DNA from 3 places in the Rhizobium sp. P1_B8 genome. Region 1 is predicted to be linked to each of the others. Evidence: riboswitches for the same ligand, from Rfam matches in the RefSeq annotation. Region 1 holds a riboswitch; each other region holds the start of a gene.
The links. Region 1 has a riboswitch for cobalamin ahead of fdhA (formaldehyde dehydrogenase, glutathione-independent). Riboswitches for the same ligand answer to the same signal wherever they lie in the genome.

Region 2: linked by a shared signal. The riboswitch ahead of nrdH (glutaredoxin-like protein NrdH) and the one ahead of fdhA (formaldehyde dehydrogenase, glutathione-independent) in region 1 are both predicted to bind cobalamin.
Region 3: linked by a shared signal. The riboswitch ahead of cobU (bifunctional adenosylcobinamide kinase/adenosylcobinamide-phosphate guanylyltransferase) and the one ahead of fdhA (formaldehyde dehydrogenase, glutathione-independent) in region 1 are both predicted to bind cobalamin.

Annotation. Positions count from the first base shown of each region.
Region 1 is NZ_JBFTZZ010000019.1:88,675-98,308, forward strand. It holds gene AC1D2N_RS22690 (aminotransferase) at 1-852, opposite strand, end outside; gene speB (agmatinase) at 949-2,004, shown strand; gene AC1D2N_RS22700 (cysteine hydrolase family protein) at 2,084-2,668, opposite strand; gene AC1D2N_RS22705 (putative bifunctional diguanylate cyclase/phosphodiesterase) at 2,743-5,109, opposite strand; gene AC1D2N_RS22710 (transporter substrate-binding domain-containing protein) at 5,215-6,021, shown strand; gene fdhA (formaldehyde dehydrogenase, glutathione-independent) at 6,105-7,295, opposite strand; cobalamin riboswitch at 7,515-7,714, opposite strand; gene AC1D2N_RS22720 (DMT family transporter) at 7,876-8,781, opposite strand; gene AC1D2N_RS22725 (LysR substrate-binding domain-containing protein) at 8,894-9,634, shown strand, end outside.
Region 2 is NZ_JBFTZZ010000035.1:8,696-18,329, forward strand. It holds gene AC1D2N_RS30375 (adenylate/guanylate cyclase domain-containing protein) at 1-137, opposite strand, end outside; gene nrdF (class 1b ribonucleoside-diphosphate reductase subunit beta) at 242-1,216, opposite strand; gene nrdE (class 1b ribonucleoside-diphosphate reductase subunit alpha) at 1,304-3,508, opposite strand; gene nrdI (class Ib ribonucleoside-diphosphate reductase assembly flavoprotein NrdI) at 3,487-3,891, opposite strand; gene nrdH (glutaredoxin-like protein NrdH) at 3,906-4,127, opposite strand; cobalamin riboswitch at 4,393-4,616, opposite strand; gene AC1D2N_RS30400 (heavy metal translocating P-type ATPase) at 4,859-7,135, opposite strand; gene AC1D2N_RS30405 (MerR family transcriptional regulator) at 7,207-7,629, shown strand; gene AC1D2N_RS30410 (TIGR03862 family flavoprotein) at 7,698-8,906, shown strand; gene msrB (peptide-methionine (R)-S-oxide reductase MsrB) at 8,956-9,441, opposite strand.
Region 3 is NZ_JBFTZZ010000003.1:53,558-63,191, forward strand. It holds gene AC1D2N_RS05880 (TSUP family transporter) at 1-283, shown strand, start outside; gene AC1D2N_RS05885 (nuclear transport factor 2 family protein) at 347-760, shown strand; gene AC1D2N_RS05890 (helix-turn-helix domain-containing protein) at 760-1,554, shown strand; gene cobO (cob(I)yrinic acid a,c-diamide adenosyltransferase) at 1,560-2,210, opposite strand; gene cobN (cobaltochelatase subunit CobN) at 2,207-6,007, opposite strand; gene cobW (cobalamin biosynthesis protein CobW) at 6,012-7,061, opposite strand; gene cobU (bifunctional adenosylcobinamide kinase/adenosylcobinamide-phosphate guanylyltransferase) at 7,066-7,590, opposite strand; cobalamin riboswitch at 7,752-8,148, opposite strand; gene AC1D2N_RS05915 (chloride channel protein) at 8,407-9,634, shown strand, end outside.

The DNA.
Region 1 (9,634 bases):
CGAAGCAACGGCGATCTGAGCCGAACGCGGCGCGCAGATCTGCATATTGTCCATCACCTTGGCGATCTCGGCGATGAGTTTGGGGCCTGCCGTGATTGCACCCAGTCTGTGACCGGGAATGCAGAAGGATTTCGAGAAGCTGTAGAGAAGAACGAGCGTGTCCTCCCAGCCCGGCTCGGAGAGAAGAGAGTGCGGCGGCCCGTAATCTTCGCCAAGAAAATCGCGATAGGTTTCATCGAGGATCAGCCAGGCGCCGTATTTCCGGCAGAGCACAAAAAGCTTGTGAAGCAGGCTGGGTGGATACACGGCTCCGGTGGGATTGTTGGGCGTCACGACGGCAAGTATCTTCGCGCCGGCCGCAAGTGCAGCCTCGGCCGAACTCAGATCGGGAAGAAAGCCGGCGGCGGCGTCGCAATCGACCAATCGACGCCCGATCCCCAGCATCGACAGCGTCGTATCGTGATTGAAATAGAAGGGATTGGTCAGTGCTACGGTATCGCCGGCGCCCGCAAGCGCGATCGCTGCGCACATGAACGCCTGATTGCAGCCGGCGGTAATGTGGATATTACCGGCGGAAAGGTCGGCGCCGTAAAGCTCGGCAACGTGAGCCGCGTAGGTCTTGCGCAACAGAGGTTCGCCCTCGATCGGCCCGTATCCCGTCATCGCCTGTTGTCCGGCCGCCTCGGCAAGAAGCCGAAGCATCTCCGGATGCGCGGGATAGCCGGGCACGGCTTGCGACAAATCGATGAGCGGCCCTTTTTCTCCCTTGTATTCGCGGCTCCAGGCGACGACGGAAGGAATGGGCGGAGCAGAGAGGCGGGCAACGAGCGAGTTGGGTTTTGCAGCGATCATATCGATTTCTCTTTGATACCGATTGCTACAACGATACCAATTGTTTTCTCAACCTCTTTGTCTGACGAGACGGACCTGAAGCGGAGATGCATGCGCATGGTGTGGGACAAAACGCGGCTGGAACAGCTGCGCGCAGAATTTGCAGACGCCAATGGCGGCGAGATATTCGATGAGAAGTTTCGCAAAGTGGCGGAGAAGATCATCTCCAAGAGCGGCACGAGACTGGCGCCATACGCCGGAGTGCCGACCTTCCTCAGCGCACCCTACATGCAGGTCGCAGCCGAGGATCCGGATTTCGGCAATCTCCAGGTTGCGATTACCGGTATCCCCATGGATCTTGGCGTCACCAATCGCCCAGGCTCGCGTTTCGGGCCGAGAGCACTTCGCGCCATTGAAAGGATCGGCCCTTATAATCACGTTCTTGCCACGGCGCCGGTCTTCGATCTTCGGGTCGCCGATATCGGCGACATATCGTTCCAAAGCCGTTACCGGCTGGAACTCAGCCATGACGACATCGAAAAGCGCATCGGCCAGATCGTCGATGCCGGCGTTGCCCCGCTTTCCGTTGGAGGCGATCATTCCATCAGCCACCCGATTTTGAAGGCCATCGGTCGGCAGCAACCGGTCGGCCTCATTCATATTGATGCCCATTGCGATACAAGCGGCGCTTTCGATCAGACGAAGTTTCATCACGGCGGGCCGTTCCGCAATGCGGTGCTGGACGGCGTGCTCGATCCGACACGGACAATCCAGATTGGCATCCGTGGTTCGGCGGAATATTTGTGGGAATTCTCCTATGCGTCGGGAATGACCGTCATTCACGCAGAGGACATCAGCGGAATGGGGATTGCGGCCGTGGTTGCCAAGGCAAAATCCATCGTCGGCGACGGCCCGACCTATCTTTCCTTCGACGTCGACAGCCTCGATCCGAGCTTTGCGCCCGGCACGGGCACGCCCGAGGTCGGTGGATTGACCACGCGTGAAGTCCTTGAACTGATACGCGGGCTGAAAGGGATAAACCTGGTGGGTGGTGACGTCGTCGAAGTTGCCCCGCAATATGACGCAACGACCAACACAGCGCACGCTGCAGCACAGGTGCTCTTTGAAATCCTGAGCCTCATGGTGTTTAGTCCGTCGATCGGCAAACGCTAAGGCCGACCTCTCGGTCATCTCCATGTCATTCGTGGCGATGAGCAGTATTGCTGTGGAGGCTGTATCGTCACACCAGGCTCTAGCCAAACTCGCTCAAAAATTCTTCGGTCTTCATGAGCTCGAGCTGCACGGAAAACCGATCATGCAGAAGTTCCAGTGACGCGTCATGCGTATCGTCGGCGCCGCTGCAGACGGCGTCCTTCAGCACGATGACACGATAGGCGAGATCGATTGCGCCGAGCGTCGTGGCCAGCACGCATACATCCGTTTCACCACCCGTTATAATAAGGGTATCGACCCGCTCCGATTGAAGGATCGGATGCAGGCGGCCGTCAATCCAGGGGGAATAGGTGCGCTTGTCGAAGTGCCTTGCCGGTGGAACCAACGACGCCAGCGATGGGGCGAGATCGATGAATCCGCGCGGAAGATGCTCACCCGTCATCATCCACCATTTCTGGTAATAATCCCGCCATTTCCCCGGCATGTCGTCGGCATGCTCGGGTGGCAGGAAGCGGGTAAAGATCGTTCGCGACGAGTGCCGCCCGGCCAGCTCTTCGATCTGGGGAGAGATCCGTGCCATCCAGGGAACGTGCCACGGCGTGTCTTCGGCAAACATCCGCTGCATATCGACGCAAAGGTGCCGCCACTCCCCGACCTCGCCCATCACATCCTCCACTCGGTCTTCGGGCGTCAACCGCCGCGCGCGGCGAAAGTTCCTGGCGGAAAATCAAAAGCCTCTCAGGCGACAGCACTCTCAGCTGTCCGGAAACTATCAAGGTCGCGAAGAGGAACCGGTTTGGAGAAGAAGTAGCCTTGGAGGTCGGTGCAGCCGAGGGCGGCCAGAAAGTCGCGTTGATATTCGGTTTCGACCCCTTCAGCCGTCGTCGAGATACCGAGGTTGCGGCTAAGCGCGACGATGGCGCCAATGATGGCCGCCCCGTTGGCTTTCGTGCCGAGCTGTGAGACGAACGAACGATCAATCTTGATGCGGTCGATATCGAAGCGTAGCAGATGGCTGAGACATGAAAAGCCGGTTCCGAAATCATCGAGCGAAATCTGAACACCTTGGCTGCGCAGCGACTTCAGCACCGTATAGACGTCCGAGTTATCCTCGATGAGCGAGGACTCGGTGAGCTCGAGCTCGAGCCGGGACGGCGGCAGGCCGCTCTCCTGGAGCACGGCGAATACTTCCTCGGCAAAATTTGGTCTTCTCAACTGGGCGGGAGACACGTTGACCGCAACAAATGTGTCTTCCGGCCATTTGCAGGCGGCTCTGCAGGCTTCGCGCAATACCCAGAAACCGAGAGCGTCGATGAGGCCGCCCTCCTCGGCGACAGGGATGAAGCTGGCAGGCGTCAATAGTCCGCGCTGACTGTGACGCCAACGCACGAGAGCCTCCGCGCCCGACGCCGAGTATCCGCCGCCCTCGGCGCGATGTACCGTTTGGTAGTAGACTTCGAGCGATCCGAAGTCCGGCTTGTTCGCAATCGGGTCGGATTGTGGACCGTCAGCGGATGAGGCCGTGCCTTTGGCCAGAACTTCCCGCAATTCGTTCTTGAGAATGTCGCGCGCATTCCTGCCGCCGTCCATGGACGGTGAATAGACGCGCCACTGGCCTCTGCCGCCCATCTTTGCCTCGTACAGCGCGACGTCGGCGTAGCGCATGATGTCATCGGCATTCCGCCCGGCGTCCGGCACCACGGTCACGCCGATCGAGCCGCCGACCCGTGCGACCGCCTCGCCCCTCAAAAGCGGGAAGGGCTTGCCAAGTTCGGCAACGATCGCGTCGCATATTCCCGGCAAAACCTGATCATGGTCTTTGATGTCCCGGAGAAGCAGGGCGAATTCGTCCCCTCCGAGCCGGGCAAGCGTGTCGCCCGGACGAAGCAGGGAGTGGATCCGCTCCGCAGCCATCCTGATGAGTTCATCGCCGGCGGCATGGCCGAACGTGTCGTTCACGGCCTTGAAGCGGTCGAGATCGAGAAGCGCGACTGCCGAGCGCTCGGCCGAATTCTTCGTCTCGGCCAGGCACTCGTCGAACCTCATCGCGAACAAAGCGCGGTTGGGAAGGCTCGTGAGCACGTCATGCAAGGCAAGCTGTCTTGCATGCAGCTCGCTTTTTCTCAACTCGCCGAGGCTGCTTCGCAGGCGCACCAGCAAAACCGAGAACAGGATCGCGATCACCAGGGCGGCAATCGAAAGCGCCGGCATCAATCGGCCGATCACTCTCGAGCCTGGAAGATCGGGCCGCCATACGATGAAGCCGATCGGTTCGCCATTTGCCGTGGCGTCGATCTGGAAGGCAACCTCGTTTTCGTCTGCATCGGCTGTGCGCGCGAAGCGCGCGCCGTTGAGGCCCTGTTGCCGGCTCAATTCGTCTAGCGCCGCACCATCGATAAACCGCACGACGATCAGGAATTGCCGCATCGTCTGCCGTTGCCCCTCTTCGGGATCGTTGATGGCGACCACGCCGACGATCGTCGGCCGACCTTCCAGCCGCATTAGATTGGCCAACGCAGTGTTGGAGCGTCCTGGGCTCGCAAAGCGGCTTTCCATCGAGGACGGCGTTCTTTCGTTGGAAACCGTGCCTGGTCTCACCCCAAGGCGGGCATCCTGAAGCAGAGGCAAAAAGAGAGGCTTCATCCAGCGATAACGCTTTTCCGTTTGGGCGTCCGCCAGCATCAGCAGTTGAGCCTTCTCGTCGACGACAAAGGCCTGATCGTAGCCGAAGGCGGACATTGCGGTCTGGCTGATCGCACTCCCGGCGGCCGCTGTCAGAACGGCATCGAGGCTGGAGGAACCTCCGCTTGACCGGGCAGCCGGATAAACACGTGTGAGGTAGCCGTTGCCGAACTGGCCGATGACATGGGCGACTTGATCGACCTGTTCCCGCAGGCGGGCATTCACAAGCTGGCGCTGTCGATCAAGGGCGGCAGCATCGCTTTCGGTCCCTGCCCAGAGCGCCGAAAGTACAACAAGTCCGATCGCTCCAAGCCCGCTGACGGCAATCAGAAACAGAATTCTTCCCGAAGCAATCCAGGATTGCTGAAACGTCTTGGAGCTGGAAGGAAGAACGATCTGCAAGCCTAGACCCCTGAACACCACGACACGGGCGCATTGGCCGACGCTAACAAAGAAGCGTTCACGTAGAATTAAAGGCTGCGGCGCACTATGGGGCGAGATCGACTATGCCCCGAGGAGCTCCCGACGATGTTGCGCATATCCATTCAGACTATACTGCGCGGAGCGCTGATTGCGGGCGGGATGGGTATTTTTTTGGCCGCGACCTCGCCGCTTGAGGTGGCTGCGCAAGATCGCATGCCAATGAGAATTGCCGTCGAAGGTGCATTTCCGCCCTTCAACTATCTCGATGCAAATAACAAACTTCAGGGCTTCGACATCGATATTGCCAATGCGCTGTGCGAGGTTGGCAAGTTCGAATGCCAATTTATCATCGAGAAGTGGGACGACATTATCCCCGATCTCGTTGCCGACAAATACGACGCGATCATCTCATCCATGTCGATGAGCCTTGAGCGGCGTCAAAAGGTTGCCTTCACTGAAAAATACTACAACAGCCCGTCTGTGTTCATCGCCCGGAAGGATTCGTCGATCAGCGATGTCAGCCCCGCCGCCCTCAACGATAAAATTCTTGGGGTGACATCGTCGACAGCGCAGGAATCCTATGCCAACCATCTTTATCCGGAAATGAAAAAGAAGGTGTTTCGGTCTTCGCCCGAATTGTACAAGGGTCTGGCGGACGGGAGCGTCGACATTATCCTCGAGGATAAACTCGCCATCTACGACTGGATTGCCAACACCAAGGCAGGAAGCTGCTGCGAGTTCAAAGGACCGGATCTGGTCGACATCACATACTTCGGTGAGGGTGCCGGCATCGCGCTGCGCCTCGATGACAAGGAGCGTCTTGCGCGCCTGAACGAAGCGTTGAAGAGCATCAAGGCGGACGGGACCTACGACATGATCAACGCAAAATATTTCCCGTTCAGCATCCAGTAGTTCGTCAACAAACTGTCGTCTGACGAATGCGGGATGGCCGGTTTCCGACCATCCCTATCAGGCGGAGTCCTCGGTACTATTCGCTACGCGGCTTTCGCGACATCTCCGTGCGGATCGAGGACATATTTCGTCGCCGCACCCTGGTCGAAGCTCTCATATCCACTGGCGGCATCGTCGAGCGGGATGACCTTGGCGTTGACGATATCGGCGATTGGCAGCCGGTCGTGCAGGATCGCCTGCATGAGCTGGCGATTGTACTTCAGCACCGGCGTCTGGCCCGTGTGAAAGGACTGCGCCTTGGCCCAGCCGAGGCCGAAGCGGAGCGAGAGATTGCCGTGTTTGGCGGCATTGTCGACGGCGCCCGGATCCTCGGTGACGTAGAGGCCGGGAATGCCGATCGAACCCGCGGCACGGGTAATCTCCATCATCTGATTGAGCACGATCGCCGGCTGTTCGCCGCCGGAGTGGCCGCGTGCCTCGAAGCCGACCGCGTCGATGGCGCTATCGACTTCATTGGTGCCGACGACCTGAGCGATCATGTCGCCGAGACGGTCGCTCTTCGACAGGTCGATCGGTTCGAAACCGACCTTCGCCGCATGGGCCAGGCGGTCCTTGTTGAAATCGCCGATCATCACGACGGCAGCGCCGAGAATGCGAGCCGAAGCGGCAGCCGCAAGCCCGACAGGACCGGCGCCGGCGACATAGACGGTCGAGCCGACCCCGACGCCAGCCCGCACCGCGCCATGGAAGCCGGTGGGCAGAATGTCGGAAAGCATGGTGAGATCGCGGATCTTCGCCATGGCTTTGTCCCGATCGGGAATTTTCAGCAGGTTGAAATCGGCGTAGGGAATGGTGACATAGCGCGCCTGTCCGCCGATCCAGCCACCCATGTCGACATAGCCATAGGCACCGCCGGCGCGCGACGGATTTACCGTCAGGCAGACGCCCGTATCCTGGGATTTGCAGCAGCGGCAGCGGCCGCAGGCGACATTAAACGGCACCGAGACGATATCGCCGATATCGAGCATTTCGACGTCGACGCCTTTTTCGATGATCTCGCCGGTGATTTCATGACCGAGGACCAGGCCCGGCATCGCCGTCGTGCGGCCGCGGACCATATGCTGGTCGGAGCCGCAGATGTTGGTCGATATCACCTTCAGAATGACGCCGTGTTCGATGCGGCGGCCATCGGGCGCTTCCAGCTTCGGATCGTCGATGTCGCGAACTTCGACCTTGCCCGGCCGGAGATAGACGACGCCTCTATTTTTGCTCATGAGTTCCTCCCACTTGTTTGAATGCCTCGATCTGCAACCGATGCAGTCGATGGCAACCTTCCCTCCGGCCTGCCTCCTCTGCAGCCCGGTCCACAACACGAGGATACCGCCGCATCGGGCGATATTCGATTTGCAAAAGGGACAGATTGGATGGAGAAGAGGAGTGAACGCCATGGTTTTCGCCTGTCGTTCCGCTCGTGATCATCTGCCGCAATCCGTCGATTTGCTATGCCAAGAGCTGGTTTCCGGCTCCAGAATCTCCTTTCGATCCATCTCGATATCTTTCCGGATGTCTATCCGGCGATTTCCTTGAGGATTTCAGTTCTTCTACCGCTGCGGGGCAGCGCCGGCGTCAGGCCAGCGTCCCAATGGTCCATTTCGCCAGTTTGCGAGATAGCGCCTTGAACACCACAAGCAAACCATGCCTGACGTAAAACAGCGATCAAGAAAACGACATGGGCGCAACTCAAAGACGACAGTCGGCAAAGTCGCAATAGCGCTGCGTAGCGGAAATAATTGATCCCGCGAATACGGCGGTTTTCCGGATCGTCCGGGAAGATTTGATCGCCGCCTAAAGGCTTTAGGCGCGATGCGGTCGCCGGCTGCGGCTGACGTCGATTGCGGTGTGCCAGAATACGGCGCCGAGGATGATCGCGCCGCCGAAAAAGGTGGCAACGGGCGGCTCTTCGGAAAACAGCAGCCAGACCCAGAAGGGCGTGAGCACGATTTCCATCGTGCCGATCAGCGCCGCTTCCGCCGGCGGCATTCGTTTCGCCCCGGCAAGGAAGAGCACCAGCGCCAGGGAGAAATTGGTCGCGCCGAAGGCGGCAAGGACGATCCAGTTGTGCAAGTCGAGCGAGCCGACCGAACCGAACGGCGCGAAGAGTGCGAGTGTCAGGAAAGCGCTGACCACGGTCGGCGGCAGGCTTGGCACGTCGGGACTGATGCGCGGAATGATGATGACGAGTGCGAAGGACGCGGTCATGCCGAGCGCCAGCAGGTCACCCCAACCGGTGCCGCCGCCGATCGACGAGGCGACAATGACCGCGACTCCGAGGAGCGAAATGCCGCCGGCAATCAGCGTCCGCCTGGAGACCCTCTCCCTGAGGATGACCCAGCCGAGCAACGCTGCGATAAAGGGCGCGGTCGCATAGATCATCGTCACATTGGCGACGGTGGTCATGTAAAGCGCCCCGATGAAGCATACCTGACTGAAGGTCTGGCATGCGATCATGGCAAGACCGGACGGATGGAAGACGGATCGCCATTGCTGCCGCGAGATGCCCCCTTCGAGGAAAAGGCAGGGGATCAGCAGAAACAGGCCGCCGAACAGCGATCGCCAGGCAATCGCCGTCCATACGTCGGTCGTCAGGAGCCGCGAGTAGACGCCGCTCGCGCTCCAGGCAAGTGTCGCGGCAATGATGAGAAGCACACCCTTCTCGTGCTCGCTGCCTGCGAGGCGTCTGGCCGGATTTTCAATGGTCACGCAGATATTCTCAAAGAAGGAAGTCGAACGCCGTTCATTTCTGCGCCAAGAATTGACATCAGACAAACGAATAGTAGAGATATCTATCATCGATTTTTTCTATGGCTAACCCATGCACGAACCGATCGAGAGCGACCTGCTCAGAACCTTCCTGGTCGTTGCCGAGACCTCCAATTTCTCCGCGGCTGCCCAGCGCATCGGGCGGACGCAGTCGGCGGTCAGCACTCAGATCAAGCGGCTTGAGCAGACGATCGGCGAAACCCTGTTCGAACGGGGCGCCCGCGGCGTGCTGCTGACGCGCCAGGGCATACAGCTCGTCCCCTATGCCCGCAGGATAATCGACCTCCTGAACGAGGCCGCCGCGACGATCCGCAGCAAACCGCTGGACGGACCGGTGCGCATCGGAATTCCGGAGGAATACAGCCAGACGGTGCTGCCGGCGGCCCTTGCGGCTTTCGCCGTACGCCACCCGGCCGTCGAGGTCACCGTGTCCTGCGACTACACGGTTCGCAACTTAGCCGCCCTCGAGCGGGATGAGCTCGATCTGGCCGTCGTTTTCGACTGGAGCGATGAGACGAAAGGCGAGGTCATCTGTATCGATCCCACAGTCTGGGTCACATCGATGGTCCACCGGCTGCACGACATCGATCCCCTGCCGATAGCGACCTATCGCAACTCCACCTGGTCACGCGATTTTGCGCTCCGGTCGCTGGAGCAGATCGGCCGCAACTATCGAATCGCTTTCATTGCCGATACCGGCTCGGGGCTGAAGAATGCCGTGACCGCAGGCCTTGCCGTCACCACGCTTTCCCGCAGCAGCATTCCGCCCGGCTGCCGGGAACTCACCGCCGAA
Region 2 (9,634 bases), on a different contig from region 1:
TCCACCAGGATATTGTCGATGAACCGCTCGCCGCGCGTCTCGTTCACCAGCCAGTCGAGAATCCGTCTTCTGCGGACCGGCCAAACGCCTTCGCCCGCCTCGACGGCAGTCCCGGCCTTGTTCAAAAAAGACGACATCAAAAACTCCCGCTACGCCACGTCACAGGCGAGGACCAAATTTAGTTTCCGCTGAATGTGGGCGATGAGAGAGCAAATGATAAGAGGGAGACTGCGATCAAGCCTCAGAAATCCCAGTCCTCGTCCTCGGTCGCGACAGCCTTGCCGATCACATAGGAGGAACCGGAGCCGGAGAAGAAGTCGTGGTTCTCGTCGGCATTCGGCGAAAGCGCCGACAGGATTGCCGGATTGACCTTGCACGCCTCAGCCGGGAACAGCGCCTCATAGCCCAGATTCATCAGCGCCTTGTTGGCATTGTAGTGCAGGAATTTCTTGACGTCCTCGGTCAGCCCGACGCCGTCATAGAGCGCTTCGGTATATCTAGCCTCGTTGTCATAGAGCTCGAGCAGCAGCTCGAAGGCGAAATCCTTGATCTCCTGCCTTCTCTCCTCACCGAGCCGCTCCAGCCCGCGCTGGAACTTGTAGCCGATATAATAGCCGTGCACCGCCTCGTCGCGGATGATCAGTCGGATCATGTCGGCCGTGTTCGTGAGCTTGGCGCGGCTCGACCAGTACATCGGCAGGTAGAATCCGGAATAGAACAGGAAGCTTTCAAGGAAGACGCTCGCGACCTTCTTCTTCAGCGGATCGCCGGAGCCGTACTGCTCCATGATCAGCGCCGATTTCCGCTGCAGGAATTCATTCTCCTCCGACCAGCGGTAGGCATCGTCGACGTCAGGCGTCGAGCACAGCGTCGAGAAGATCGAGGAATAGGAGCGCGCATGCACCGCCTCCATGAAGGAGATGTTGGAAAGTACCGCCTCCTCATGCTGCGTCACCGCATCCTCCATCAGCCGGATGGAACCGACGCCGTTCTGGATCGTGTCGAGCAGCGTCAAACCGGTAAAGACGCGGATGGTCAGCTGCTGCTCGACCGGCGTCAGCGTCGCCCAGGAAGGAATGTCGTTCGAAAGCGGCACCTTCTCCGGCAGCCAGAAATTGCCGGTGAGCCGGTTCCAGACTTCGAGATCCTTATCGTCCTCGATGCGGTTCCAATTGATGGCGCGCACGCGGGACGCAGGTTTGATTTGCATGTTCATCGGGTGGTCCTTTTCGGGCGTCAGCGTCTGCATGGCGAAGGGAACTGCGGAACCCTCCCGCTTCTTGCAGCGTCAGCCGCAATCAAATCATAAGGTGCAGGATACGCAGCCCTGCACCTCGGTGCCGGACAGCGCCATCTGGCGAAGGCGTATGTAGTAGATCGTCTTGATGCCCTTCTTCCAGGCATGGATCTGCGCCTTGTTGATGTCGCGCGTCGTTGCCGTGTCGCGGAAGAACAAGGTCAGCGACAGGCCTTGGTCGACATGCTGGGTCGCCGCCGCATAGGTGTCGATGATCTTCTCCGGCCCGATCTCGTAGGCATCCTGATAATAGTCGAGATTGTCGTTGGTCATGAACGGCGCCGGATAATAGACGCGGCCGATCTTACCTTCCTTGCGGATTTCGATCTTCGAGACGATCGGATGGATCGAGGAGGTCGAGTGGTTGATATAGGAGATCGACCCCGTCGGCGGAACCGCCTGCAGGTTCTGGTTATAGAGGCCGGAGGCCATCACCGCCTTCTTCAACGTGGCCCAATCTTCCTGCGTCGGAATGTGAATGCCTGACGTCTCGAACAGCGCCCTGACCGTCTCCGTCGCCGGCTCCCAGAGCTGCTCTGTATATTTGTCGAAATAGTCGCCGGAGGCATATTTCGAATTCTCGAAGCCCTTGAAGCTCGTACCGCGTTCGACCGCCAAAAGGTTCGAGGCGCGGATTGCGTGATAGGTCACCGTATAGAAATAGATATTGGTGAAATCGACGCCTTCCTCGGAGCCGTAGAAGATACGCTCGCGGGCGAGATAACCGTGCATGTTCATCTGGCCGAGGCCGATCGCATGGCTCTCGTCATTGCCCTTCTCGATCGAGGGAACCGAGGAAATGTGACTCATGTCGGAAACGGCTGTCAGCGCCCGGATCGAGGTCTCGATCGTCTTGCCGAAATCTGCCGAATCCATTGCCGCCGCGATATTCAGCGAGCCGAGATTGCAGGAAATATCCTTGCCGAGATGTTTGTAGGAAAGGTCGTCATGATATTCGCTCGCCTCGCTGACCTGCAGGATTTCCGAGCATAGATTGCTCATCGAAATACGTCCGGCGATCGGGTTCGCCCGGTTCACCGTGTCCTCGAACATGATGTAGGGGTAGCCGCTCTCGAACTGGATTTCGGCAAGCACCTGGAAGAATTCGCGCGCCTTGATCTTCTTCTTCGAAATGCGGGCATCCGCCACCATCTCGCGATATTTTTCCGTCACCGAAATCTCGGTGAAAGGCACGCCATAGACGCGTTCCACGTCATAGGGCGAGAACAGATACATATCCTCATTGTTCTTGGCGAGTTCGAAGGTGATATCGGGCACGACGACGCCGAGTGACAGCGTCTTGATGCGGATTTTTTCGTCGGCATTTTCGCGCTTGGTGTCAAGGAAGCGCATGATATCGGGATGATGGGCATTGAGATAGACCGCACCCGCGCCCTGCCGCGCCCCGAGCTGGTTGGCATAGGAGAAACTGTCTTCGAGCAGCTTCATCACCGGGATGATGCCCGAGGACTGGTTCTCGATATGCTTGATCGGCGCGCCCGCCTCGCGGATATTCGTCAGCGACAGCGCCACACCGCCGCCGCGCTTCGACAATTGCAGCGCCGAATTGATCGACCGGCCGATCGATTCCATATTGTCCTCGACGCGCAGCAGAAAGCAGGAAACCAGTTCGCCGCGCTGCTTCTTGCCGGCATTGAGGAAGGTCGGCGTCGCCGGCTGGAAACGGCCGGAAATGATCTCGTCGACCATGTCGCGGGCAAGGGCCTCGTCGCCACGCGCCAAGGCCAGAGCCACCATGCAGATGCGGTCCTCATAGCGCTCGAGATAGCGCTTGCCGTCGAAGGTCTTCAGCGTATAGCTGGTGTAATATTTGAAGGCGCCGAGGAAGGTCGGGAAACGGAATTTCTTGGCATAGGCCTGGTCGAACAGATCCCGCACGAAATTGAAGGAATACTGGTCGAGAACCTCCTGCTCGTAATATCCCTCGGTCACGAGGTAATCGAGCTTTTCCCTCAGATTGTGGAAGAACACCGTGTTCTGGTTCACATGCTGGAGGAAATATTGCTTGGCCGCCAAACGATCCTTGTCGAGCTGAATCCGCCCCCCATCGTCATAGAGGTTCAGCATCGCGTTCAGCGCGTGATAGTCGAGCGTTTCGGCTGCCTTCGGCGGCCTTTCCCCGGCGGGCTGAGCAAAAGTTTGATGCGGTTTTGCGCCCGCATCCCGCTTCAGGTTTGTTCCCGTGTCCAAAATCGTTCCATTCCGTGTTTGACCTTGGCGACGTCGTCTTCGGTACCCATGAGCTCGAACCGGTAAAGGTACGGCACTTGGCATTTCTGCGAGACCACGTCGCCGGCGAGCCCGTATGTCTCGCCGAAATTGCTGTTGCCCGCGGCGATCACGCCGCGGATGTGTCCTCGGTTTTCCGCATCGTTGAGGAAACGGATCACCTGCTTGGGAACGGCACCCTTGCCGCCGTCGCCGCTATAGGTCGGCACGATCAGCACGAAGGGTTCGCGGATATGGAACGCGTCTGCGCCACCTGGCGGAATGCGCGCCGCGCGCAGACCGAGTTTGGCGACGAACCGATGGGTGTTCTCGGATCGGCTGGAATAATAGACAATCAAGCCCATCGCTTGTCCTCAGGTCAGGAGAGCGCGCTGATCATGTCGGGACGGAAGCCCGCCCAATGCTGCTCGCCGGCGATGACGACAGGTGCCTGCATGTAGCCGAGGCTACGGACGCGATCGAGCGCTTCGGCATCCTGCGAGATATCGACGATGTCATAATCGACGCCCAGACGGTCGAGGGCGCGGTAGGTGGCAGTGCATTGGACGCAGGCAGGCTTGCTGTAGACGGTAATGGTCATGATATTCCTCGTGACGATGCGATTGGGCGCAGGACATCGATCGGAAATCTGTCGATATCCGTCGAAAAATTTTCTGATGATTTTGAGCTGTGCGGCTGTTCAGCCGCTGGGCGTACTCCGCCCTCTACCTCTAGCGGGTGGCGGCCTGAACTGAAATACTGACATGACTTCACCCCGAAGTGGCTCATGCGGAGGTTCGGGCCTGCGAAACGCGATGCGGAGATTCCCCGCAGCCATGCAACGCGACCTTCCGGACACCCCGCCCGTGGACGTTTCGTTCGAGGCAGGTCTCCTGGCTCACGGGTCAAAGCGCCTGCCCAGCCTTCCCGGAGCATCATGCTCCAGTGACCTGAAATCGGACAGTTGCTCGCCGCTTACAGTTGCGGGGGCAGCCCCGGCATTGCCGCGCCATGATGGCGAAGCGCACCGAATTCCCGTCTTAGCCGCCGATCCTCACGAATCGACGGAACCTCGAACACTAGATATAGTACGCCAATCCAAATTCGCGTCAACGGATGGTTTGTGCATTGCGTTACGACAGGTTTGAAATCGCTACGTTCCTGTGAAAATCATGGCTAACCAAAGCTTAAAGAAATCAGGCTGTGGAGAAAGTCCCGACGAGGAGAGCCTACCTATGGCCGGTCCCGCGATTTTCGATTCGAGATCGGGCCCGAATCGTCGATGGGACATCCCATCGGTGACGAATGCCGGAGGGATGAAGTCAGGAATGTTTATATCTTTATTCGAAGCAATCGTAGCGCATTGATCGTCACCAGCACTGTGGCGCCGGTATCGGCGAGAATCGCTGGCCAGAGCCCGGTGATCCCTATGATCGTCGTCACCAGAAACACCGCCTTCAGCCCGAGTGCGATGGTGATATTCTGCAGGATGTTGCGCATCGTGCGTTTGGAAAGTTCGATCATCCGCGCCACGTCGCCAACGCGTCCGTGCAGCACGGCAGCATCCGCCGTCTCCAGCGCCACATCGGTGCCGCCACCCATGGCGATGCCGATATCGGCAGCGGCCAGCGCCGGAGCATCGTTGATACCGTCGCCGACCTTGGCGACGATGAAGCCCTGGCGCTTCAATTCGCCAACGACCCGCTGCTTATCCTCCGGCATCATCTCGCCGCGCCAGTCGATGCCGAGCATACCGGCAACGGCTGCTGCCGTCCGCTTGTTGTCGCCCGTCAACATCATCGCCTTGACGCCTGCTGATTTGAGGGCAGCGAGCCCGGCCTCGGCATCCTCACGCGGCTCGTCACGCATGGCGATCAGGCCGGCCGCAACACCGTTGACGAGCAGCACCGACACGCTCTTGCCCTCGTCGTTCAGCGCCGTGATGCGTGCATCCTGTTCCGCGCTGAGCGTCCCGCGCTCGCGGGCGGCAGGCGGCGACAGCAGATCCAGCGCCTCACCGCCGACTTTGCCGCTGACACCCTTGCCCGGCAGCGCTTCCAGCTCGAAGGCCGGCGGCACGGGAACGCCATCCGCCTTGGCGCGGTTGAGGATCGCCAGCGCCAGCGGATGGCTGGAACCCTGCTCCAGCACCGCCGCGCGCGACAACACCTGCGCCTCGCTCAGGCCAAAGGAAATGATGTCGGTCACCTGAGGCTTGCCTTCTGTCAGCGTGCCTGTCTTGTCGAAGGCGACCATCGTCACCTTGCCGAGCGTTTCCAACACCGCGCCGCCCTTCATCAGCAGCCCGCGCCGCGCACCGGATGAAAGCGAGGCGGCGATCGCCGCCGGCGTCGAGATGACGAGCGCGCAGGGGCAGCCGATCAAAAGGATCGCAAGGCCCTTATAGACCCATTCGCCCCACGGCCCAGCGAACAGCAACGGTGGAACGACCGCGACAAGCGCTGCGACCACGACGACGCCGGGCGTGTAATAGCGCGAGAACCGATCGATGAAGCGTTCGGTCGGCGCCTTCGATTCCTGAGCTTCCTCCACCAGCTTGACGACGCGGGCGATGGTATTGTCGGCGGCAGCCGCCGTGACGCGAACCCTGAGCACCGCATCGCCATTCACCGTGCCGGCAAAAACGACGGCATCGACGCCCTTGCGCACCGGCGTGCTCTCGCCCGTCACCGGCGCCTCGTCGATCGCGCTCTCGCCTGAGATGATGATGCCGTCCGCCGAGATCCGGTCGCCAGGACGAACCATGATGATGGCGCCGACCGAAAGGCTTTCCGCAGGCACCTCCCGTGTCTGCCCATTGTCTTCGAGTAGCGCACTCTTCGGCACCAGTGCCGTCAGCGACTGGATGCTTTCGCGCGCCTTGCCCGCTGCCACCCCTTCCAGCAGCTCGCCAACGAGGAACAGGAACACGACAGTTGCCGCCTCTTCGCCGGCATTGATGATGACGGCGCCGACAGCGGCGATCGTCATCAGCATCTCGATCGAAAACGGTGTTCCTGAGAGGGCAGCCATGACAGCGCGCCGAGCGATCGGCACCAGCCCGATCAGCATGGCGACGATGAAGGCATAGGACGCAATCGCCGGCACGAGATGGCCGACGGCATAGGCGGCAACGAGTGCCGCACCCGAAAGGATGGTCAGCCGGCCCTTCCTACTCTGCCACCAGGGACCGGCCATCGGCGCATGGTCGTGCCCGTGCAGCCCCTCGATTTCCTTCTCGCCATGTTCGTGAGAATGGTCGTGGCGATGACTTGCATGATCGTGCCCTTCATGGTCGTGGTCATGGCCCGCGTGATCACCGTGATCACCGTGATCATGTCCATGGTCATGACGGTGCTGCGAGCCGTGTTCATGCGCAGGCGCAGCGTTTCCGGCAAGCGGCGCGACGGAATAGCCGAGCCCGGTCACCTTCTTCTCGATCGTCTTGAGATCGCTGCTGCCATCATGCCGGACGGTCATCGTGCCCGCCATCACCGAGACGGAAACATCGGCGACACCCGCCACGCGTCTGACCGCCGTATCGATCTTGGTTGCGCAGGCGGCGCAATCCATGCCGCCAACCCGATATCGTGTTTCGCTCTCAGCCATGAACCGCTTCCTTGTCAAATAGAAGCATCCCTCCTACATCCTCTAGCGACTAGAGGTGCAAGAGGAAAATTATGAAAAGGATCACGATCGGCGAAGCTGCTCGCCAGAGTGGCGTCAAGGTGCCGACGGTGCGTTATTACGAGAGCATCGGGCTGCTCGCGGCGCCGAGCCGCAGCGAGGGCAACCAGCGCTCCTTCGAACCCGCCGATATCAGCCGCCTCGCCTTCATCCGCCATGCCCGCGAACTCGGCTTCGAGATCGAGGCGATCCGCACGCTGCTCACCCTGCAGGATGATCCGCACCAATCCTGTGCCTCGGCCGACGCCATCGCCAAGGCCCGCCTCATCGAGGTCGAGCAGCGCATCCGCAGCCTGAGGGCGCTGAAGGCCGAGCTGGAAACCATGGTGGAAGGCTGCGGCCACGGCCGCGTCGACCAATGCCGCGTCATCGAGGTTCTCGCCGACCACGGCCAGTGCACGCATCCCCACCACTGATCTCCGCCCTTGCAGGCGATCCGCGCCCGCGCCAAAAGTGAACGAGACAGAATCGGGCGAAGACATCAATGAACCAGAAGCGGATTGCAATCATCGGCGGCGGCCCGGCGGGTCTAGCGGCTGCCGAACTGCTTTCCCGTTCCGGTCATGCGGTGACCGTCTATGACGCCATGCCGACCTTTGCCCGCAAGTTTCTGCTGGCCGGCAAGTCCGGTCTCAACATCACCCATTCCGAGGATTATGCCCGTTTCACCACGCGCTTCGGAGCGGCCTCCGCCCGTCTGCGCCCCGCTCTTGATGCCTTTACCCCTGATGATATCAGGAATTGGGCAAGCGAGCTCGGGACGGAAACCTTCATCGGCTCGTCCGGCCGGGTTTTTCCGAAGGTGATGAAGGCCTCGCCTTTGCTGCGCGCCTGGCTCAGGCGGCTGGAGGCACAGGGCGCCACGCTGCGCACCCGCCACCGCTGGACCGGTTTTGCCGAAGACGGCTATGTTTTCGAAACGCCCGAAGGGCGCGGCATCGTCCATTGCGACGCAGCCCTGCTGGCGCTCGGCGGCGCAAGCTGGCCGCGCCTCGGCTCGGATGCTACCTGGGTACCTTGGCTGGCCGGCAGGGGTGTGGAAATTGACACTTTTCAACCCGCCAATTGCGGCTTCGTCGTCGGCTGGAGCAGGAACTTCAGCGAGCGTTTCGCCGGCGAGCCGGTAAAATCAGTCACCGCCACGTCCGAGGCCGGCACTTTTCCCGGCGAATTCGTCATCACCGGCAGCGGCATCGAAGGCAGCCTCGTCTATACCCATACGGCCGCGTTGCGCGACCGGCTGCCGAACCATGGCAGCGCCGTCCTGACGCTCGACCTCGCACCGGGCCGCGCCATCGAGAGGCTGAGCCGCGACCTTGCGCGGCAGGACGCCAAATCGAGCTTTTCAAACCGCCTGCGCAAGGGCGCCGGCCTCGACGGCGTCAAGACGGCGCTGCTCCGCGAACTCGCTCCCGAGCGCGACCGAACCGATCCGGAGCGTCTCGCACGCATGATCAAGGCCCTGCCGGTGCCGGTGATCGAAACCCGCCCGATCGCCGAAGCGATCTCCTCAGCCGGCGGCATCCGCTGGAGCGGCGTCGACGAGAGCTACATGTTGAAGGCACTGCCGGGCACCTTCGTCGCCGGCGAAATGCTCGACTGGGAGGCGCCGACTGGTGGCTATCTCCTCACCGCCTGCCTGGCGACCGGCCGGGCGGCAGCCCGTGGCATCGAGGCCTGGCTGCAGCGCTAGAGCGCTGGAAGCTGTCAGCCTTGAGGCAAAACAACAAGATCATCATCAATCAGACCGAGGCCGGATGGAAGGTCATGGCGAGACCATTCATGCAGTAGCGAAGCCCGGTTGGCTTCGGGCCGTCATCGAAGACATGGCCGAGGTGACCGCCGCAACGGCTGCAGTGCACGGCGGTACGTGCCATGCTGAAGGTCGTGTCGCCGGTTGTGCCGACAGCATTTTCAAGCGGCGCCCAGAAGCTCGGCCAGCCAGTGCCGCTGTCGAATTTGGTGGTCGAGGAAAAGAGGTCCTGGTCGCAGCCGGCGCAGGCGAAATTGCCCTTTCGCTCCTCATGCAGCAAGGCACTGGTGAAGGGATGTTCCGTCCCCGCCTGGCGCAGGATGACATATTGATCCGGCGTCAGCAGCTTGCGCCATTCCTCCTCGGTGTGGGTCACCGCAAACCTCTCGCCGGCGATTGCCTTGCCGGCCAGGCCTGAGCGAACCGCAAGCGCCCCAAAAGCAGCGCCCATCAGCAACAATCGTCTGTTCAGCATGGTCGGATCTCCTCATCTGGCAAACCTTGCTTCTGTACAGAACTACGAGGGAGAGGGGGCATTTGTTACGCCATGGCTGCCCAAACACCGAAATGTGATTTCAGCCACTTTCGTCAGGAGGCGCCGCACGCTGACGAGCGCCAGCGCCGGCCGATTGCAAACCAGCCGCTTTTCCATCAGAGTGTGCTGAAAT
Region 3 (9,634 bases), on a different contig from region 1:
CGCCGGCTTCGGCATGCTGAAGGCGACGGCCCACACCAAGCTGCTCAATCTCGGCTCGAATTTCGGCGCGCTAATCGTCTTCGCAAGCTTCGGCGCGATACTCTGGAAGATCGGCCTGTTGATGGGTGTCTGCCAATTCCTCGGCGCGCAGCTGGGCTCGCGGCTTGCCATACGCATCGGCGCAAAGCTCATCAAGCCGCTGCTTGTGATCGTCTGCGTCGCCCTTGCGGTAAAGCTGCTCGCCGGCCCGGCAAATCCGCTGCGCCTGTGGCTCGGCGTCTGACCCAAACCCTCGACCATCTTCCATTACCTCTGGCGTAATTGATAAGGTGCACCGCCTTCCCGCATGATCGGGCTGCCTGGAACTGATGGGCGATCAGAAGGAGATGACCCGATGAACGAAGCAAACACCAACGCAGAGCGCTATCTCGCCATCTGGAATGAGACGGATGCCGCTCGCCGCCGCGCTCTCATCGCCGAGAGCTGGAGCGAAGCCGCAACTTATATCGACCCACTGATGCGCGGCGAGGGCCATGAGCAGATCAATTCGCTGGTCGAGGCCGTGCAAAGCCGCTTCCCCGGCTTCCGCTTCGCCCTGATCGGGGCGGCCGACGGCTACGGCGACAACCTGCGCTTCTCCTGGGGCCTCGGCCCGGAAAATGGCGAAGCGCTGATAAAGGGCACGGATTTCGCTGAACTCCAAGGCGGCAAGCTGAAATCCGTTCGCGGGTTCATAGATTTGCTGCCGGAAGCCGCCTGATGACGCCGACCGCCCGCTCGCTTGGAGACCATTTGCGCGAATGGCGCCAACGTCGCCGCATGAGCCAGCTCGAGCTCTCGCTGGAGGCGGAGATCTCGCAGCGCCATCTGAGCTTCATCGAGAGCGGGCGCTCGACACCGAGCCGCGACATGCTGCTGCATCTTGCCGAGCGGCTCGACGTGCCCCTTCGCGATCGGAACCCGCTGCTGCTCGCGGCGGGTTTCGCTCCTGTTTTTGCCGAACGCGCGCTCGACGATCCCGCAATGGAACCGGCCCGTCTCGCCATCGACATAGTGCTGAAGGGGCACGAGCCCTTCCCAGCAATCGCCGTCGACCGCCATTGGACACTCATCGCGGCCAATGCGGCCATCGCTCCGCTGCTCTCAGCCGTTGCTGACCAGTCTCTGCTCACGGCACCCGTCAACGTACTGCGCCTCAGCTTGCATCCACAAGGATTGGCGCCCCATATCAAAAACCTTTCCGAGTGGCGCGCCCACCTTATCGGCAGGCTGCGCCAACAGTTCTCGGCTTCGGGCGATCCAATGTTGGACAAGCTTTTGAAGGAGTTGTTGTCCTATCCAGCGCCTAAAACTGCTGGCGAGGTCCATACCGACTATGCCGGAATCGTCGTTCCCCTTCAGCTTTGGACCAAGGCCGGCTTGCTTTCCCTGATCTCGACAACAACGATCTTCGGCACGCCCGTCGACATCACTTTGTCGGAACTCGCGGTCGAATCTTTCTTTCCGGCGGATGAGGAAACGGCTGCCATCCTGCGCAGCCTCGCGCTCAACTGACCGCCTCAGAACTCCACGCCCGGCTGACCCTTGATGCCGGAGCGGAAGGGGTGCTTGACGAGTTCCATCTCGGTCACCAGATCGGCGATCTCGATCAATTCCTCCTTGGCGTTCCGGCCGGTCAGCACGACATGCGTCATGGCGGGCTTCTCGCTCGTCAGGAAGGCGACGACGTCGTTGATGTCGAGATAATCGTAGCGCAGCGCGATGTTGATCTCGTCGAGCAGCACCATGGAAATACTTTCGTCGCGGATCAGTTCCTTGGCCTTTTCCCAGGCGGCCGCGGCTGCGGCGACGTCGCGGGCGCGGTCCTGCGTTTCCCAGGTGAAACCCTCGCCCATCGTGTGGAACTGGCAGAGATCGGAGAAATGCTTCTCGATCAGGTCGCGTTCGCCGGTCCACATCGCGCCCTTGATGAACTGCACGACGGCCGACGGCTTGCCGTGGGCGATATGGCGGAAGATCATCCCGAAGGCGGCTGATGACTTACCCTTGCCTTTGCCGGTATGGACGATGATCAGGCCCTTGCCGTCGGTCTTGGTCGCCATGATTTTGTCGCGCGCGGCCTTCTTCTTCGCCATCTTCTCGGCGTGGCGGGCGTCGTCCTTGCCGCTCCCGGCTTCTCCGAACTCGCTGTTCGTGGTCTCGTCGCTCATTGGTTCACCTCATTCTGTTGTCTGGCGGCCAGGTCGAACCGGGCCGAATTGCTGCGCGGCGTCCAGAGACTGCGGTCGATTGCTTCAAGCAGCCGCTCCTTCATCTCGTTATATGCAGCCGGATTCTTCTCGATCATGAAATCGCGCACGCCGGCATCGGCGACGAAGGCCTGATAAACGGCCTCGAAATGATGCGCGCCGACCGCACCCGTCGTCGCCGAAAAAGCGAAGAGATAGTCGACGGTGGCGGCAATCTCTGCCGCTCCCTTGTAGCCATGGCGCATGACGCCTGCGATCCATTTCGGATTGACGACGCGCCCGCGCACGACGCGGCCGATCTCCTCTTCCAGCGAGCGGATCACCGGCTTTTCCGGCCTGGAATGGTCGTTATGATAGATCGAAGGGCGCGCGCCGGCGAGCTGCTCGGCGGCGGCGGCCATGCCGCCCTCGAACTGGTAATAGTCGTCGCTGTCGAGCAGGTCGTGCTCGCGATTGTCCTGGTTCTGGATCACAGCCTGCACCGAGCGCAGCCGCTCCTCGAACAAGCCGCGTTCGGCCCTGCCCTCCTCGCCTGCGCCATAGGCATAGCTGCCCCAGACGAGATAGGCCTCGGCGAGATCGGCGCGCCGCTCCCAGCCCTTTTCATCGATCAGCGCCTGCAGGCCGGCGCCATAGGCGCCGGGCTTCGAGCCGAAGACGCGGTAGCCCGCCCGGCGCTTTGCCGAGACTTCGTCCAGACCGGCCGCGCCAAGCCTTGCCGCCTCGCCGCGCATGCGCGTTGCGATCGGATTGTCGGCCTCGTCCTCTTCAAGCGCGCCGACGGCACGGATTGCCTTGTCGAACAGCGCGATCTGCTCGGGAAAGGCATCGCGGAAGAAGCCGGAAATCCGGAGCGTCACGTCAACGCGCGGCCGCCCGAGCATCGCCGGCGGAATGATCTCGTAGCCGGTGACGCGGCGCGAACTCATGTCCCAGAGCGGCTTGACGCCGATCAGCGCCAAGGCTTGGGCGATATCGTCGCCGCCGGTGCGCATGTTTGACGTACCCCAGGCCGTCACCCCGAAGGAGACAGGCCACTCGCCATGATCCTGCACATAGCGGCGCACCAGCAGTTCCGCCGATTTTTTGCCGAGCTCGTAGGCGGCCGGCGTCGGCACGGCGCGGCTGTCGACCGAATAGAAATTGCGGCCCGTCGGCAGCACGTCGGGCCGCCCGCGCGTCGGTGCGCCGGATGGGCCAGGTGCGACGAAGCGACCGTCGAGGCCAGCGAGCAGACCTGCGATCTCGGCGGGGCCGCAGGCGAGGATGGAAAGTTTGAGACGGGTTTCGATCTCCAAGAGTACAGCCCGCGTAGCCTTCCAGTCTGCTGGGCACTCCATTTCGCCGGAAACGAACTTCGCTGCCAGCAGTTCGATGCGCTCGACGGCGTCGCCGTTGGTTCGCCATGGGGCATCGAGAACATCTGCGAGGATATCAGGACGCGGACCGGCCCAAACGGCAGCCATGTCGGTGTCGAGAGGGTCGAAGGAGGAGGCACCCCGCACGCCGCCGCCCAATCCCGCATCCGCCGCGATCGCCCGCTGCAAACTCGCATCACCGCCCTCGCCAAGCCCGCGCGGCACCCGCGCCAGCGCCACGGTCAGGTCAGTCAAGAGCCGTCCTTCAGGCGAGACCCCGAACACATGCAGTCCATCGCGGATCTGCATCTCCTTTAGGTCGCAGAGATAGGCGTCGAGCTTCTTCAGCGCCTCGCCCTCGCTTTCGCCGCTCGCGATACCGGCATCACGGTCGAGGCCGATATCGGCAACGAGCTCGAGGATCTGGCGGCTGAGCAGACGAATGCGGCGGGGATCGCCGCCCGACGCCTCGTAATATTCGTCGACCAGCGCCTCCAGATCCTTCAGCGGCCCGTAGCTTTCGGCCCGCGTCAACGGCGGCGTCAGATGATCGATGATGACGGCCGCACTTCGGCGCTTGGCTTGCGTGCCCTCGCCCGGATCGTTGACGATGAAGGGATAGAGATGCGGCAGCGGCCCGAGGATCGCCTCGGGATAACAGCTTTCTGACAGCGCCAGCGCCTTGCCCGGCAGCCATTCGAGATTGCCGTGTTTGCCCATATGGATGATCGCATGGGCGCCGAACTCGCGGCGCAGGAAAGCGTAGAAGGCGAGATAACCGTGCGGCGGCACGAGATCCGGCGAATGATAACTCTCTTTCGGATCGATATTATAGCCGCGTGCTGGCTGGATGCCGACGAGCACCTCGCCGAAGCGCGCAAAAGGCAGGGCGAAGACGCCTTCGCGAAAATACGGATCATCTTCGGGATCGCCCCAGCGGGCTCTCACCTCATCCTGAATCTTACTGGGAAGAGATTCCAGGAAGCTGTTGTACAGACTCAGGGAAAGCGTCTCGCGGATGATCTTTCCGTCGGAACCGGAATTGGTCGGCCCTTCCATCAGGTGGCGGATCAGCGCATCGCCGTCGGCCGGAATTTCGGCGACCGGATACCCCGCTGCCCGCACAGCCTTCAGCACCTCGACGGTGCCGGCCGGCGTATCCAAGCCGACGCCGTTGCCGAGCCGGCCGTCCCGGTTCGGGTAGTTCGCCATGACGAGCGCGATGCGCCGGTCGCCGGCGAAAGTCTTCCGCAGCCGCGCCCAATTGGCGGCAAGCTCCGCCGTATAGCGCACCCGGCCGGCATCGGCCTGGCTGGCGACGATGTTCGTCTCGACCAGCGCATCGTAGCGCGCCGCCGTCTTGAAGGAGACCGCCCGCGCCAGCACCCGGCCATCGACTTCAGGCAGTGCCACGTTCATGCCGAGATCGCGCGCCGACAAGCCCTGCGGGGAAGCCGCCCATGCCTCCTTCGACGAGGCCGACAGGATCGCCTGCAGCACGATCGCCTCATTCGCCTCCAGCACCGTCGGCTGCCGGTCTGCACCCGGTGCCGAGACTGCAAAGCCGGTCGTGTTGATGACGACATCGGGTTTCAGCGCCGAAAATACGCTTTCGAGAATGCCTGTGGAGATGGGATCCTTGAGGCTGTAGGCAAAGACCGGCAGCGGCCAGAGGCCGAGTGCGGCCAGCGCCTCGACAAGCGCTTCGATCGGCCCGGTCTCGCCGCTTTGGACGAGGGCGCGGTAGAAGCTGATGGCGACTGTAGGGGATTCAAATCCCTCCTCCGCTACCATCCCCGCACCCGAAGACATATCTAAAACGACCCGCCGCCACTCCTCGACCCCGATCAACCCCCGCCCCGGCCACCAAATACCTGCCTTCATCAAAGGCACAGCCGGTGCCGGCTTCTCTGTGCCCGACAGCATCGCCCCGGCATAATCGAGAAACGCCCGCGCATTAGCATCGCCGCCCTCGATCAGATAGGCCCAGAGCGCGTTGAGATCGTCGAGATCAACATTGGAGAAAGGAACCAGCCCCGCATCTGGCCTGGCATCACCCGGCAAGACCGCAATCAGTGCACCGGCGCGAGCCGCAGCCGCATGCAGCGCTTCCAGCGCATAGTGGAAATAGCTGGCGCCGCCGAGCGCACGCACGATGATCAGCTTCGCATGCCGCGCGGTGCGCTCGACATAGGTATCGACCGACATCGGATGCTTGAGGCTCATCAGACTGGCGAGCCTCAGCGAAGGTGCTGTCCGGCGATCGCGATGGGCGGCTGCGATCGCGGCAAGCTCGCTGTCGGCCGCCGACAGGAACAGGATATCGCCCGGCGTCTGCCCAAGGTCGATTGCCTCCTCGCCGTCGCTGATCGTTCCCTGCTGGGCCAGAAGCAGATGCATCGGTCTATGCCAGCGCTTCGATCGCCGCCCTCACCGCGTCCTGGTCCATTTCGTGCAGGCCAATGACAACGAGGCGTGTGCCGCGCTTTTCTCCGGCTGCCCAGGCGCGGTCGAAATAATGGTCGATGCGGCTGCCGACGGCCTGGAGCTGCAAACGCATCGGTTTGCCTGAAACGTCGACGAAACCCTTGAGACGCAGCACGTCATGGGCTGATATGATGTCCTTCAGCGCTTCGACGAAACCGGCGGGATCGGCAATGGCTCCGAGATCGACGACAAAGCTGTCGAATTCGTCGTGATCGTGCGGCGCGCCATCCTCATGCTCCAGCTCGTGATGCGACTTGCGATTGGCGACATCGTCCTCCGTGCCGATGCCAAGGCCGAGCAAGATGCCGGCTGACACCTCGCCATTTCTCGCCTCGATCATCACGGGCTTGCGCACCGTGCGGGAGGCGACCTCGTCGCGCACCCTGATAAGGCCCGCAGCGTCGATTAGGTCGGTCTTGTTGAGCACGATGAGGTCGGCGCAGGTGAGCTGGTCCTCGAACAGCTCCTCGATCGGGCTTTCGTGATCGAGCGATTCATCCTCGGCACGGCGCGCATCGACGGCATCATGGTCGTCGGCAAAACGGCCGGCGGCAACGGCAGCACTATCGACCACCGTGATGACACCGTCGACGGTCACCTGGGTGCGAATGTCGGGCCAGTTGAAGGCGGCGACCAGCGGCTGCGGCAAAGCAAGGCCCGAGGTTTCGATGACGATATGGTCGGGCCGCTGTTCGCGTTCGAGCAGCTTCGTCATCGTCGGGATGAAGTCGTCCGCGACCGTGCAGCAGATGCAGCCATTGGTGAGCTCGATAATGTCGTCCTCGGTGCAATTGTCTGCACCGCAGCCCTTCAGCACGTCGCCGTCGACGCCGAGATCGCCGAATTCGTTGATAATCAGCGCAATCTTCTTGCCGCCGGCATTGGTCAGCAGGTTGCGGATCATCGTCGTTTTGCCGGCACCGAGGAAGCCGGTAATGACGGTTGCGGGAATCTTCTGCTGGTTCATGGACTTAACCCTTCATTTTCAGCGGCAGGCCTGCCGCGATGAAATAAACTTCGGCGGCCCTCGCCGCGATCGATTGGTGCAGCCGGCCGGCATGATCGCGAAAATCCCGCGCCATACGATTATCCGGCACGATGCCGAGACCGACCTCGTTGGAAACGAAAACGAGCCGCGCCTGCGCGGCGGGCAGGAAATCGGCAAGTGCGGCAAATTCCGCCGCCATGTCGCGCTCCTCGATCATCAGATTGGTGACCCAGAGCGTCAGGCAATCGATCAGCACGATGCGCCCTTCGCCGTCGATGGCGGTAAGCTTGCCGACAAGATCGAGCGGCTCCTCATGCGTCGTCCAGGACGGACCGCGATCGGCCTTGTGTTGCGTGATGCGCGCCTGCATCTCCTCGTCCCAGGCCCGTCCGGTGGCAAGGTAGTGGCGATCCAGATCGGTCGCGGTGACGAGGGATTCGGCGAACCGGGACTTGCCGGAGCGCGCGCCGCCAAGGATGAAGACGGTGTTGGAGGGGGCAGCCGTCATGCCGGCGTTGCCTTCTGAATAGATGCCGCGCAAGCCGCAACGGAAGACGCCGGCGGCTGTAGGGCCCCGCCAAATCGCGCCGCACCAGGCTGCGCTGAATTCAATCGTTCAGCCAAGACAACCTCCGTGCTGGCAACGGGCATAGTGCCCAGGTGTGGGCTTCGCGCCCGGCACGCATGGCAGGTCTCCTGGCTCGCAGTTATCGGCCGCGATCGGGGCAGACCGGAAACCGGTCGCCCTGATCGTGCCAGCGGATCATCCTCGCCTTCCCGGCTGCATCGGTGAAAAAGTGGACGATTCGTAGACTTGAGAGGCGTCCGACCCCGGTTGATCACCATGCATATCCAGTGGCTTTTCCGGCATGTCGTCCGTCCCGCCCGCCTGCAGGATTGCAGGCTGTCGGCAGAAAAGGCTTCACGCCGGATGGACGACCCTGACCGCACTACAGTCGCGGGGTCGGCTGTGATGAAGGCGCCCGGCTTGGGTCCGCCCCGTCACATTCCCTTTTCATCCGGAAGGGCGTAATACCGATCCGGAACCATCCGTTATGTCAGGATGGTCGGGCGACCATCCGTTGAGGGATGGTTAGGCAAGCTCAGAGGTGAAGTCAACCGGCCTTGGCGACCGGGCAATGGCCGGCCAGAGGAAGCAACTCCGCCAACACGACTTACTCTACCTAAAATATCGTCATTTATCATAGACTTACGTCATAAAAATTTGTCCCCGCCGCCGGCTTTTCGCCGCAATTGCGTCGCAAGCGGACTGCGCGACCATCTCTGCCCTTGACCGGGCCTCTCCCCGCCTAGTTGTCTAGCCATGCTTATGAAATTGGATCGGCGCCGTTTTCGTGCGCTGCGTGTTTTCTTCGATCCGGGACGCCTGCGGGCGCTGACCCGCCGTAGCGAGGTTGGCCTGTCGCTGGCGGGCGCCGTCGTCGGCATCATCTCGGGTCTCGCCGTCACCGGCATGAGTTACGTCTCCAACGAGCTGCATCAGCTGGTCTTCGGCATATCAGACAGCGAACGGCTGAGCTCGTCCGAGATCGAGAACAAGATGCTGCTGCTCACTGCCCCCGTCATTGGCGGCGCCCTGCTCGGCATGTTGCTCCTAGTGCTGGCGAAACGACGCAAGAAGCCGATGGTCGACCCGATCGAGGCCAATGCGCTGCATGGCGGCCGCCTGTCCTTGACCGACAGCATCATCGTTGCCGTGCAGAACCTGATCTCCAACGGTTTCGGCGCCTCCGTCGGCCTGGAGGCCGGCTATACCCAGCTTGCCGCCGGCCTCGCCTCCAAATTCGGCCTGAAGCTGCAGCTTCGCCGCTCGGACCTGCGCACCCTCGTTGGCTGCGGCGCGGCGGGCGCCATCGCCGCCGCCTTCAACGCGCCGCTGACCGGCGCTTTCTATGCCTTCGAGCTGATCATCGGCACCTATACGATCGTGTCGCTGACGCCTGTCGTCGTCTCCGCCCTTGTCTCCACCCTGATCGCAAGGCTGCTTGCCGGCAGCGATTTCACCATCGATATCGGCAGCTTCGGCTCGGTCGTGCCAGCCGATTATATCCCGGCACTGCTGCTCGGTGCTTTCTGCGCCGGTGTCGGCATCCTGATCATGCAGGGCGTCGCCTTTGTCGAAGAGCTGGCGCGCAAGAGCTCGATCGCCCCACCCTTCCGCCCGGCACTCGGCATCATCATCGTCGGGCTGTTGGCGATGATCTCACCGCAGGTGCTCTCGGCCGGCCACGGCGCGTTGCATCTCAACCTTTCCCGTGAGGTGGCGATCCCGACGCTGATCGGCCTCTTCCTCTTGAAATCCTTCGCCTCGGCGATCTCGATCGGCTCCGGCTTCAGGGGTGGGCTGTTCTTCGCCTCGCTGTTCATGGGCGCCCTGCTCGGCAAGCTCTTCGCCTATTGCGGCCCCTATTTTGCCGATGCGACGCTGACGCCCGTCATCTATGCCGTGGTCGGCATGAGTTCGCTCGCCGTCGCCGTCATCGGCGGGCCGCTGACCATGACGTTCCTGGCGCTCGAAATCACCGGCGATT